3 regions of the Vibrio fortis genome follow, and region 2 is predicted to be linked to each of the others. Evidence: predicted binding sites of a transcription regulator. Region 2 holds the regulator's gene; each other region holds the start of a gene.

Region 1 (4,547 bases), 1.3 Mb from region 2:
CGCTGCAGTTGAGCTTCTGCTGACGACCTTAGGTTTTGCTGGCAATATTCTGTTCGCCCGCTTCCGAGCAAGAGAACTCGGCATTAAGCTAAAACGTCTCTCTGAAATCGAAAAGAAAGAGAAAGCCAAGTTTGAACAGTAGTTGCTACGTTAACCAATGACATAGTTACTTAGATATTTAGTAACTCAAATCCTGAGATACTCACAAGTAGATAGCTCTATCGAAATTGGTTGCTCAATAGCTACAAAAAAGCCCTGCACACTCGCAGGGCTTTCTTCATTTTTAAACTCGATTATCGAATCCACTCATAAACCAAGCTTGGCTTAACCGGTTCCGGTGCACGAGTCATCTCAATAACTTGACTGCTCTCAGCTTCTTCCGTTACCTCTTGAGCGGCATCTGTTGTCGACTCTGTGGTTGGCGCTTTCACTTCGGCAGATAAGTTGCTTGGCGTCACCACTTGTGGAGCTCTCTCTGCTTCCGCTTGTGATTCAGCTTCACCGACAGATAGAGTGTTATCTTGCGCTTCAAATTCCGGCGTTTTTTCTGGCTCTAAGTAAGAAGCTTCAACCTTAGCGACTGAGCGTAGGCCTTCGACTTCTTTTTCAAACTCATCTTGAGTTGATAGCAGATGAATCCTGAATGTAACTTCATGATTCTGGATCTTAAGGATATCCAGGCTCGCTACTGAGTTTAGTGCTTTCAGTGCGTTCTCCAACTGGAAGAAGTCCTGTGCGTTATCCAAACTAATGAACTGCGCAAGAATAGACTCTGAAGACTCACTCGCGACCGTTACTGCGCTTTTCGCAGCATAGTAATTGCTGATTTCGTTCACTAACGACTGAGACGCAGATGCTCCGCTACCAGAGATAGAACCCGTAACCGGCGATTTTGGTGAACTCGTCAGTTGGTTAGGCTGCTGATCATATAGCGTCCAACGCAGGCCTGACGGTTGAGCGCGTACAACTAACACCGCATCTACAGGATAACGCTGACTCGCTTGGCTGATAGGTGCAACAAAACCGCCCCATAGATCAGACGTCGCAATACCTGTGATGTCATCAAAGTCTCCAACCGGCAGAGTAATTGGTAAGCCACGCATTTTCGCGTTTTGTTGAATACCCGTCGCTAATGCTGAATTCGAATGTTCCCAAACGATATTCTTGTCGTAGTTTTGTTCTTCAACCAACCACACCAACACGTTTGAGCGCGTGTCTGGCCAATATGGCAACTGTGCCTGAGTTAACAGGTTACGAATCTGAGCACCATTGAAGCGCATGCGTAGTGTCGTCTGCTCACTCGTCTCACCAAAACTCATTTGAGATAGGTATTGAGCGCTTTGACGCATCGCCTTTTGAACGGTCTCATTCGTGGCAACATCTGTCTGACCGGTCGCACGCACTAATACTTGCTGCATGCCTTCATTTCTTGCCGCTCTTTCAGGCTCTTTCTGTTCTGAGTTGATAGCCACTTCGGCACTAAAAATGTCCACCTGAGTCAATGCATAACTCGGCGCAGCCAGTAGTCCCATCAACAATGCTAAATAACGCATATCGATCCTAGTCTTAAAATCTTGTGCCCTGATGATAAGCAACTATGGGTAAGTGGGCAAGGAAGATGGTAGATACTGGGTTGAATAACCGAGATTTATTGGGGTGGTAGATAGCCACAAAGAAAAAATGACGACAACTTAGGTAATAACGCACATATTTTCAACAAATGAACGATTAATTTGACTCAACCTATATAGCAATCGATTGCTAGGTGATAAAATCCCGCGAATTTTATTTTTTACTTTACGATTAGCTCAAGGACCTATCATGAAAAATGCTTTGCAGGGTGCGCAAATGCTCTTTGTCGCCTTTGGTGCACTGGTATTAGTCCCACTACTTACTGGTTTAGATCCCAATGTTGCACTATTCGGTGCGGGTATTGGTACCCTTCTCTTCCAAGTTATTACTCGCCGTTCGGTTCCAATTTTCTTAGCCTCTTCTTTCGCGTTTATCGCACCGATCATGTTTGGCGTACAAACTTGGGGGATAGGTGCCACGATGGGCGGTCTAATGGCTGCGGGTGTGGTCTACGTTCTAATGGGTGGTCTCATTAAGGTACGTGGTGTTGGCTTTATCCATAAATTATTACCGCCGGTAGTGGTTGGCCCCGTAATCATGGTTATTGGTCTTGGTTTAGCGCCAGTGGCCGTTAACATGGCACTGGGTAAAACTGGAGACGGTGCAGTTCAGCTAGTAGATGCGGATGCAGCGCTTTGGATCTCCGCGATTTCGCTGATTGTTACTATCGTTATTAGCGTATTTGCGAAGGGCTTTATGAAACTGCTGCCAATCTTTGGTGGTATTGTAGCAGGCTACATCACGAGCTTAGTCTACGGCGCAGTTGACTTTACGCCTGTTGCTCAAGCCTCTTGGTTAGCTATGCCGAATTTTGTCACTCCAGAGTTCAACATCAATGCTATCTTCTTCATGGTCTTCGTTGCTATCGCTCCTGCGGTTGAACACGTTGGTGACATGCTGGCGATTTCGAACGTAACCGGTAAAGATTACCTTAAAAAGCCAGGCTTGCACCGCACCATCACAGGCGACGGCGTGGCAACGATTGCAGCGTCTATGCTGGGCGCGCCACCAAATACCACTTACAGTGAAGTAACGGGTGCGGTAATGCTGACGAAGGCATTCAATCCAGTCATCATGACTTGGGCGGCAGTAACCGCGATTGTACTTGCGTTAGTGGGTAAACTAGGCGCGTTACTGCAAACTATACCGGTTCCAGTAATGGGCGGTATCATGATTCTACTGTTTGGTTCTATTGCAACAGTTGGCCTAAATACACTGATCAAAAACCAAGTTGACCTGCACAAATCACGTAACCTTGTGATTGTGGGTGTGACACTGGTATTCGGTATTGGCGGTATGGCTTTTGGTATCGGCGACTTCAGCCTTCAGGGCGTGAGCTTGTGTGGTATCGTTGCTATTCTACTAAATCTAGTACTGCCAGAAGAGCTGGGTGAGAACCACTCTGTAGATACTGCGCAGATTAAGTAATCAAAAATCGAAAACAAAAAGGGAGCGTATCATCAGATACGCTCCCTTTTTAATCTATTGGCTTTTTCTATTGGTTATAGCGAACATCGCTACAACCAACTGAATTATTTAGTACCGAAGATCTTATCGCCAGCATCACCAAGACCAGGAACAATGTAGCCCTTGTCGTTTAGCTTCTCATCGATTGCCGCAGTGTAAAGCTCTACATCTGGGTGTGCTTTTTCAAGTGCCGCGATACCTTCTGGAGCAGCTACAAGAACAAGAATCTTAAAGTGTTTACAGCCTTTCTCTTTCATTAGGTCGATGGTTGCGATCATTGAACCACCCGTTGCTAGCATTGGGTCAACAACAAGCGCAATACGCTCATCGATGTTAGATGCTAGCTTGTTGAAGTATGGAACAGGCTCAAGTGTTTCTTCATCACGGTAGATACCTACCACACTGATACGTGCACTTGGGATATGCTCTAGTACACCATCCATCATGCCAAGACCAGCACGTAGGATTGGCACAACTGTTACCTTCTTACCTTTAATTTGGTCAACTTCTACTGGACCATTCCAGCCGTTGATCTCTACACGCTCAGTTTCGAAATCTGCTGTCGCTTCATATGTTAGAAGGCTACCCACCTCTGTTGCTAGTTCACGAAAACGCTTCGTGCTGATTTCGCCTTCACGCATCAGGCCAATCTTGTGCTTAACTAGCGGGTGTTTTACTTCAACAACTTTCATTTCCAACTCCGGCAATATTTAAATAAACCCACAGATTATACATCGTTTTTATCACATTTTCAGTATGTTTATTTGGCAAAAAATTTACGCAAACGTTTGCTCTTATTTGGCAAGCCCTGTTAGAATAGCGCCGTTTTCACATCCAACTTAAGACCGAGGACTATCCCGTGAGCGGTAATAATTCTTCTCTAAGCTACAAAGACGCTGGTGTAGATATCGATGCAGGTAACGCACTAGTAGATCGTATTAAAGGTGCAGTAAAACGCACTCGTCGCCCAGAAGTAATGGGTGGCATTGGTGGCTTTGGCGCCCTATGTGAACTACCAACTAAATACAAAGAGCCTGTACTGGTTTCAGGTACAGATGGTGTAGGTACTAAACTTCGCCTTGCTTTGGATATGAAAAAACACGACACCATAGGCATCGACCTTGTGGCAATGTGTGTGAACGACCTTATCGTTCAAGGTGCAGAACCTCTATTCTTCCTAGACTACTACGCAACAGGTAAGCTAGATGTTGATACAGCCGCTGACGTTGTTTCAGGCATCGCGGAAGGTTGTGTTCAATCTGGCTGTGCGCTTATCGGTGGTGAAACTGCTGAAATGCCAGGCATGTACGAAGGCGAAGATTACGACGTTGCTGGCTTCTGTGTGGGTGTTGTTGAAAAAGCAGACATCATCGATGGCACTAAAGTCGCGGCAGGTGATGCGCTTATCGCTGTAGGTTCAAGTGGCCCACACTCAAATGGCTACTCTT
Region 2 (4,547 bases):
CGCTAAATTGATTCTCTCTGGTTATGGTGGTGGCACTGAGGTCAGCAACGCCCGTATGATGGCGAAAGTTGCCCTTGCATTGGGTGTATCTAAACCCGACATCATCTTACTTGAGACAGCCAAAGATACATGGGAAGAAGCGCGCCAAGCAGCGGCATTCGTAAAAAACAAACGAATGGTACTCGTCACGTCAGCAAGCCATATGCAGCGCGCTCTTAATGAGTTCCATGATGCTGGTATGAAGCCGATTCCAGCACCCACTAATTACCTTGCGCAAGACGGTATCGAGCAACCTTGGAATAAGTACATGCCGAAAGCAATTTACTTGGAGCAAACCGAGCGTTACTGGCATGAAACCATGGGATTGGTTTGGCAATCACTGCGCGATTGGCTAGATAATCAGAGCTCTGAAACCCAAGAGCCGATCGTTATCCCTGAACCATCAACCCTTGACGATGACGCCTCCACAGTGGCCGATGCATCACTGACAAATGACGAACAGCCAGCGCCCTAAACCTGTTTAGAGGTGGTTGCGCAATACTAAGCTAATAACACAAACAAAAAGCCGAGATACTGAGTATCTCGGCTTTTTCATTTTCGATTGTTGAGCATTTTAATTCTGAGCGTTAATCGCCAGCAAACATGTAACCTTCACCATGAACCGTCACAAAGATTTGTGGGTTCTTTGGATCAAACTCCATCTTCGCACGCATGCGACGAATCAGTACGTCGATGGTACGATCATTTGGCGCGTCTACACGGTGGCTAATCATGTTTAGGATTCGCTCACGGCTTAATACTTGGTTCGGGTATGATGACAGCGCAACCAATAGCTCATATTCAGCTTTGGTTAGCTTCACAGGTTCACCATTCTTACTCAGCGCGCGACGTGGAATATCAAATGTCCACTCGCCAAAGCGAACAATAGATTCATCTTCCGCTTGCTCCGCCACACCTGATGGTGACTTGCGAGCAGCCGAGATTCGCCAAAGTAGATTTTTCACTCGAACCAACAACTCGCGAAGTTCGAATGGTTTAGTAACATAATCATCTGCGCCCATCTCTAGGCCTACAATTTTGTCGATGCTATCCGTGCGTCCAGTAACTAAAATAATCCCAATGTCTGATTGACTGCGTAATTCGCGAGTTAGCATCAATCCATCTTCGCCTGGTAAGTTGATGTCCAGCATAATGAGGTCAACGTTATTCTCTTCTAAAACGTTTCTCATTTGCGCGCCGCTTTCTGCTTCGCTTACTGTGTAACCTTCGTTCTGGAAATATCCAACCAGCTTACTACGGGTTACCACATCATCTTCTACGACTAATACGTGATAGCTCATCTACACCACTTTTCTTATTTAATAGTTTCAGTGACTATTCTATTCATAACTAGTAACAATTCTAGTAGTACGCAAGATAAAAGCCAGAAACCTGAATTTTTTTTGATACAAGACAATCTTAAACCTTGCTATTTAACCTCCATCGCAATTCAATATAGGCATTACTACTAACGAGTAACTTTGCAGTTTGCAAATACAACGGTTAGTCAGCCTTCGTACCGCAGATATTACGAAAGACGATATTAGGATTATTGAGATGAAAGAAACGAAAGCGTTCAATGAACAACGAGCTGAAATTTACTGGTGGCTATCGAGCCTGTTCGCAAAAGAACTGACTCAAGAAGAATTGGATAACTACCACTCGGTTGAGATTCGTTCGTTTTTAACTGGTCTCGGTGATAATGAAACACTAAAACCAGCCATCAATAGTCTAGTCGATGCGCTTAACCGATTGCAGAACCGTGAAGATGCTCAGTTAGAGCTTTCATCAGATTTTTGCGAATTGTTCCTAAAGTCTGACAAGTATGGCGCTCTACCGTACGCTTCTATTTACCTAGACAAGAGCGGCCTTTTGAATGCGAAGCCTGCTCAAGATATGGAAGCGATCATGGCTTCTTATGGTATTGCAGTAAACCAAGACCTAAAAGAGCCGGCCGATCACCTAGCCATCGAATTAGATTTCCTAGGCAACATCATTATTCGTTCAAACGATCTTGAAACCGAGCAGGAACTAGAAGCGGCTTTCACTGCACAACATGAGTTTGTTGAGCAACAACTTCTTAGCTGGGTTCCACAATTTGCAACAAAATGTCGTGAATTTGATGAATTTGGTTTTTACGCGTGTGTTGCAGAATTGCTAACTGCCTTCTGTAAACTTGATGCGCAATATTTAGCTGGTGAATAAATTCACTAATGACTAAAGGCACAATTTAGGTAGAATGTGACAATTCACCCAGATTTCTGGGTGAATGTTATTGCGAGTATTTTCTAGTCAGTCTAAAATTGTGACCGCAAACGATAAAATATGAAACATTCTCGAAATGCTATGCTTTAAATTAGCTAAGAGCATTTCGGTGTTAAGACAAGCCGCTCTCATTAGCGGTTTTTTGTTTTTTAGCACTTTAGTACCGAGAGAGCCCTACAAATTCTAAGCTCTTGTTCTGGTAGCTTAAACGGCTACTTACTCCGTACTTCTGAGAAAGTAGCTATCAATAGGATAAAGCCATGGCAACTATAAAAGATGTCGCTCGCTTAGCCGGCGTATCAACAACCACCGTTTCTCACGTGATCAACAAGACACGTTTCGTAGCAGAAGCGACTCAAGAAAAAGTAAACAAAGCCGTAGACGAATTAAATTACGCACCAAGTGCGGTTGCTCGTAGCCTGAAATGTAACTCTACACGCACTATCGGTATGTTGGTCACTCAATCAACCAACCTATTCTTCTCTGAAGTTATTGATGGTGTAGAAAGCTACTGTTACCGTCAAGGTTACACGCTGATTCTATGTAACACTGGTGGTATTTACGAGAAGCAACGTGACTACATCCGAATGCTTGCTGAAAAGCGGGTAGATGGCATCTTGGTGATGTGTTCAGACTTAACAGAAGAACTTCGTGAAATGCTTGACCGCCATGCTGACATTCCAAAAGTTGTTATGGACTGGGGCCCTGAGAGTTCACAAGCGGATAAGATCATCGACAACTCTGAAGAGGGTGGCTATCTGGCAACTAAATACCTAGTTGAACGTGGGCATGAGCGTATTGCTTGTCTAAGTGGTCATTTAGATAAAGCGGCATGTGTTGAACGTATCGCAGGCTACCGTCGTGCATTGGCAGAAGCTGACATCCAAGCAGATGACAACCTAATTCTTGAAGGTAACTTCGAGTGTGATACTGCAGTTATCGCAGCAGATAAAATCGTCGCAATGGAAAACCGCCCTACTGCAGTATTCTGCTTTAACGACACGATGGCACTTGGTCTTATGAGCCGCCTACAGCAGCAAGGCATTAAGATCCCTGAAGATATTTCTGTGATTGGTTACGACAACATTGAGCTGGCAGAGTACTTCTCACCACCACTGACAACGGTTCACCAACCAAAACGTCGTGTCGGTAAGAATGCGTTTGAAATTCTGTTGGAGCGCATCAAAGACAAAGACCATGAAAAACGCGTATTCGAGATGCATCCAGAGATTATCGAGCGCGCTACAGTAAAAACGTTAAAGTAACGTAAACTTTAGATAATTCTAATAAAACGCACCGTTTGGTGCGTTTTTTTTATTTGTTAAAAGTAAAAGCTCAGTTGCATATTAAGGCAACAATTAACTGAACCGAGATCACACTTTTGAGCAACAAGTGTGAACCTCATTCAACAAAAAACTTTATTCTTAATTATACAGTCACGCACAGGGCAAATCACTTGAAAGGGTGAGACGCAAAGCCTCCGGCCTAACCCATTATTGGTATGGTAGCGGGGTTACCGATGGCAAAATGCAGTATTTCCTACCTTTAGTAGTAATTTACGGCTTATTGACAATTTTATTGCGACATTTTGCTAATCTCTCGGACCTGCTTATTTGGTGGCGTAATTCAAATACACCGAGATAAACAATATGGATAAACCGATACTCAAGGACTCAATGAAGTTATTTGAGCCACTTGGAAAGATAAAGTCACGCTCAATGTTTGGCGGTTTCGGCCTATTTGCCGACGACACTATGTTTGCATTGGTCGTAAACAACCAGTTACACATTCGAGCTGACAAGAATACTACTTCACAATTTGAACAACAGGGCTTTGAACCTTACGTTTACAAGAAACGTGGTTTCCCAGTCGTAACTAAGTATTTTGCCCTCCCAGAAGACCTCTGGCAGGCTCAAGAACGCATTATCGAACTGGCAAAAGCCTCCCTTAACTGTGCTAAAGAAGAGAAGCAAATTCAGTCATCGGCTAAACCGACCCGATTGAAAGATCTGCCGAACCTTCGTCTTGCTACAGAGCGTATGCTGAAAAAAGCAGGTATCGACACAGTTGAGAGCTTGTATGAATCAGGTTCTGTTAATGCTTACAAAGCAATTAAAGAGTCTCATTCATCGAGTGTTAGCTTAGAGCTACTTTGGGCACTTGAAGGTGCTATCAATGGCACACACTGGTCTGTGATACCACAACAAAGACGCGACGAGCTCATCAGTTATATAAATTAGGTC
Region 3 (4,547 bases), 1.6 Mb from region 2:
TGAAAAGGCCGAGATGCTGAAAATAAGACTAGCAATCACAAAGCCTACTACTGACCCCGTGATTAAGAATGGTGCAAACTCAGTTAGCGGTGCGCCCTGAACCGATGGGTAGAGCGCATGTAGCAGTGCAGCGATTCTCATCCAGAAAATCATAGCCACCATTAATACAATGGCAAATGCCCATTGGTGTGTAGAGTTGCGTGTGATGGCCTTCATCGAATGGAATAGGCTAGCGTTGTGTCCCTTTTCTCTTTCCCAGCTAGCATCGTATAAGCCGAGCGCCAAGAATGGACCGATTAGCATGTAGACAATTAAGCTTGGCATCACCACTAGATGCGTGCCTTGCCATTGAACAAGCTGAACAATTGCAACGGCAGCGGCCATAAAACATAAGCCATAAAACGCGCTGATCATCGGCATACGTACTAGGTCGTGCAGTGCGAGCGACAGCCAATGAAAAGGAGCGGAAATACTGACTTGGTTACATGGAATAGTGCGAGCGTATTCACTGTCACTCACTCTATTCTTGTCTTTTTTAAAGTCGGATGGATTTGCGGTACGAGGCATAACTTCCCCTTAGTTAAAATAACGTCCTAGATTCAACCTTGTGTTTCCTCACTGCGGATGGCAGCGAGTCATCTTGGTCGAGTTGTTATTGAAATAGCATGTCCTAGAGAGTTGTCTCGTGTTTCCTAACGGGGTGTAACCTAACCAGTTGTTGCACCAAATGTGAGCTTGATCGCCTAGGAGTACTTTAACTATTGTCACTACTATCAAAAAACACAAATTATCCAGGGTGTTTTTGAGTGGGGGTTAAGCAGAGAAGTTGATGAAATAAGGCGGGTGATTTGAGGTAACTGTATAAAAATAAAGCCCTTACTAAAGAGTAAGGGCTTTTGGAAATTTTTTACGTGGTGCTAAATTATTTTAGACCAGCGAAGTCAGCTAAGATTGCTGCTTTATCTGTTGCTTCCCATGGGAACTCTTCACGACCAAAGTGACCGTATGCTGCAGTCTGCTTGTAGATTGGTTGAAGAAGGTTCAGCATCTCTTGAAGACCGTATGGACGTAGGTCGAAGTTTTGACGAACGGCTTCAATAATGATGTCGTGAGATACTTTTTCAGTACCGAAAGTCTCCACCATGATAGACGTTGGATCAGCAACACCGATAGCGTAAGACAGTTGGATTTCACAACGATCAGCCATGCCAGCTGCAACGATGTTCTTCGCAACGTAACGAGCTGCGTAAGCTGCAGAACGGTCAACCTTTGATGGATCTTTACCAGAGAATGCACCGCCACCGTGACGAGCTGCGCCGCCGTAGGTATCAACGATGATCTTACGACCTGTTAGACCACAGTCACCCATTGGACCACCGATTACAAAACGGCCTGTTGGGTTGATGAAGAAGTTAGTGTCTTTGTTGATCCACTCAGAAGGCAGTACTGGCTTGATGATCTCTTCCATTACTGCTTCACGTAGATCCGGTGTTGTTACTGAATCACAGTGTTGAGTTGAAAGAACAACAGCGTCGATACCAACGATCTTGCCTTGGTCGTACTGGAAAGTAACTTGTGATTTCGCATCTGGACGAAGGAAGTCTAGTTTACCGCTCTTACGAACTTCAGCTTGCTTCTTAACAAGTAGGTGAGAGTAAGTAATTGGAGCTGGCATTAGGATTTCAGTTTCGTTTGTTGCGTAACCAAACATGATACCTTGGTCGCCTGCGCCTTGCTCTTTAGGGTCTGCTTTATCAACACCTTGGTTGATGTCTGGAGACTGCTTACCAATTGTGTTTAGTACTGCACAAGAGTCAGCATCAAAGCCCATGTCAGAATGAACGTAACCAATTTCACGAACTGTTTCACGAGTGATCTCTTCGATATCAACCCATGCAGACGTTGTTACTTCACCGCCAACCATAACCATGCCCGTTTTCACGTATGTCTCACAAGCAACACGTGCTTTTGGATCCTGTTCTAAGATGGCATCAAGAACAGCATCAGAGATTTGGTCTGCAATTTTATCTGGATGGCCTTCTGAAACAGATTCAGAAGTGAAAAGGTGCTTAGCCATGAGAGCTCCACTTTTAGTATTAGGTGCAAAGTTTCTATCTGCGTCGCAGAGGCTGCGCCGAGATTAAATTCAATAATTTCTGTAGGTGTTTCTACATCTAGACGTCTATTCTAAATTCCAACGGTCGAATTACAAGCTCTTTTTTATGATATGTCATAACCAAACGATTGCTTTCTCATTTGTGCCAGCCCGTTAAAAACGAGGGAAATGTTGCAAAAGTGCGAAAACTGACATTGAAAACCTCAGTAAAACGTTTGCAGTCGCCATGGCCGTTTGAGAGAATAACCGCGCTAATAACTAGCAATTATTTCTCATTTTTCAAATCGCTTATGCACTCAGGAGCAGACATGCCTTCTCGTAAAGATCTCGCAAATGCAATCCGCGCACTTAGTATGGACGGTGTTCAACAAGCTAATTCAGGCCACCCAGGCGCACCTATGGGTATGGCTGACATCGCTGAAGTTCTTTGGCGTGGTCACTTGAACCACAACCCAGCAAATCCAGAGTGGGCAGACCGCGACCGTTTTGTATTGTCAAACGGCCACGGCTCAATGCTGATTTACTCTCTGCTTCACCTAAGCGGTTATGAGCTATCTATCGAAGATCTTAAGAACTTCCGTCAATTGCACTCTAAGACTCCAGGTCACCCAGAGTACGGTTACGCACCGGGTATCGAAACAACGACTGGCCCTCTAGGCCAAGGCATCACTAACGCAGTTGGTATGGCGATGGCTGAGAAAGCACTGGCTGCGCAGTTCAACAAAGAAGGCCACGACATCGTTGACCACTTCACTTATGCATTCATGGGTGATGGCTGTCTGATGGAAGGTATCTCTCACGAAGCATGTTCTCTAGCAGGTACGCTAGGTCTTGGTAAGCTTATCGCTTTCTGGGATGACAACGGCATCTCTATCGACGGTGAAGTTGAAGGTTGGTTCTCGGACGACACGCCTAAGCGTTTTGAAGCATACGGCTGGCACGTAATCCCTGCTGTAGATGGCCACGATCTAGAAGCGATCAACGCAGCTATCGTTGCAGCGAAAGCAGATCCACGCCCTACGCTCATCTGTACTAAAACTATCATCGGTTTTGGTTCTCCAAACAAGTCTGGTTCTCACGACTGTCACGGTGCACCACTAGGTCATGACGAAATCGCAGCGACCAAAGAAGCTCTAGGCTGGGCTCACGGTCCATTTGAAGTTCCTGCAGACATCTACGCTGAATGGGATGCAAAAGAAGCGGGCGCTGAGAAAGAAGCAGCTTGGAACGCGAAGTTTGAAGCATATGCAGCGGCTTACCCTGCAGAAGCTGCAGAGCTTAAGCGTCGTCTAAATGGCGAACTACCAGCTGAGTGGGAAGAGAAAGCAAACGCAATCATTGCTGATCTTCAAGCAAACCCTGCTGACATCGCATCACGTAAAGCGTCTCAAAATGCACTAGAAGCGTTTGGTCAAATGCTACCAGAATTCATGGGTGGCTCTGCTGATCTAGCACCTTCTAACCTAACTATGTGGTCTGGTTCTAAGTCTCTTGAAGCGAATGACTTCTCTGGTAACTACATTCACTACGGTGTTCGTGAATTTGGTATGACAGCGATCATGAACGGTATCGCTCTGCACGGTGGTTTCGTTCCTTACGGCGCAACATTCCTAATGTTCATGGAGTACGCACGTAATGCGATGCGTATGGCTGCTCTGATGAAAGTTCAGAACATCCAAGTTTACACGCACGACTCTATCGGTCTTGGCGAAGACGGCCCAACTCACCAACCAGTTGAGCAAATGGCTTCTCTACGTCTGACTCCAAACATGAGCACATGGCGTCCATGTGACCAGGTTGAGTCTGCAGTGGCTTGGAAACTAGCGATTGAGCGTAAAGATGCACCAACATCTCTAATCTTCTCTCGTCAAAACCTTGCACAGCAACCACGTGATGCAGAGCAGGTTGCTAACATCGCGAAAGGTGCTTACATCCTGAAAGATTGCGAAGGCAAGCCAGAGCTTATCCTTATCGCAACAGGTTCTGAGGTTGAGCTAGCAGTAGAAGCAGCAGCACAGCTAACAGCAGAAGGTAAGAAAGTACGCGTTGTTTCAATGCCATCAACAGATGCATTTGACAAGCAAGACGCAGCCTACCGTGAAGAAGTTCTACCATCAGACGTAACAGCACGTATCGCTATCGAAGCGGGTATTGCTGACTTCTGGTACAAGTATGTTGGCTTCGACGGTCGCATCATCGGTATGACAACATTTGGTGAATCTGCGCCAGCGGGTGAACTGTTCAAGATGTTCGGCTTCACAACTGAAAACGTAGTAAGCACAGCTCAAGAGCTTCTAGCTTAATTTGAGTCTCTCACTGAAGCCTTGCTGCTGATGTGAAAATAGAAAACCGAGCTTTAATAGCTCGGTTTTTTTATTGAGTGCAACGAAAGTAGGTTACTCGAACTCATTTCCCCAGTTATCCCGCTCTT

What was found. The regulator PurR, encoded in region 2, represses purine synthesis genes. The targets are predictions, from matches to a motif close to TNANGNAAACGTTTNCNTNA.
Region 1: a site for PurR is predicted at 1,700-1,719, ahead of OCV50_RS10600 (uracil-xanthine permease family protein). Genes of this name have one in related genera too.
Region 3: a site for PurR is predicted at 2,320-2,339, ahead of metK (methionine adenosyltransferase). Genes of this name have one in related genera too.

Annotation. Positions count from the first base shown of each region.
Region 1 is NZ_AP025487.1:2,439,126-2,443,672, forward strand. It holds gene OCV50_RS10590 (DUF2069 domain-containing protein) at 1-142, shown strand, start outside; gene OCV50_RS10595 (DUF2066 domain-containing protein) at 294-1,553, opposite strand; gene OCV50_RS10600 (uracil-xanthine permease family protein) at 1,822-3,060, shown strand; gene upp (uracil phosphoribosyltransferase) at 3,165-3,791, opposite strand; gene purM (phosphoribosylformylglycinamidine cyclo-ligase) at 3,959-4,547, shown strand, end outside.
Region 2 is NZ_AP025487.1:1,140,056-1,144,602, reverse strand. It holds gene elyC (envelope biogenesis factor ElyC) at 1-514, shown strand, start outside; gene torR (two-component system response regulator TorR) at 627-1,340, opposite strand; gene torD (molecular chaperone TorD) at 1,597-2,244, shown strand; gene purR (HTH-type transcriptional repressor PurR) at 2,565-3,569, shown strand; cyclic di-GMP riboswitch class I at 3,741-3,825, shown strand; gene OCV50_RS05185 (TfoX/Sxy family DNA transformation protein) at 3,954-4,544, shown strand.
Region 3 is NZ_AP025487.1:2,804,996-2,809,542, reverse strand. It holds gene OCV50_RS12265 (DUF2189 domain-containing protein) at 1-567, opposite strand, end outside; gene metK (methionine adenosyltransferase) at 923-2,077, opposite strand; gene tkt (transketolase) at 2,425-4,419, shown strand; gene OCV50_RS12250 (hypothetical protein) at 4,513-4,547, opposite strand, start outside.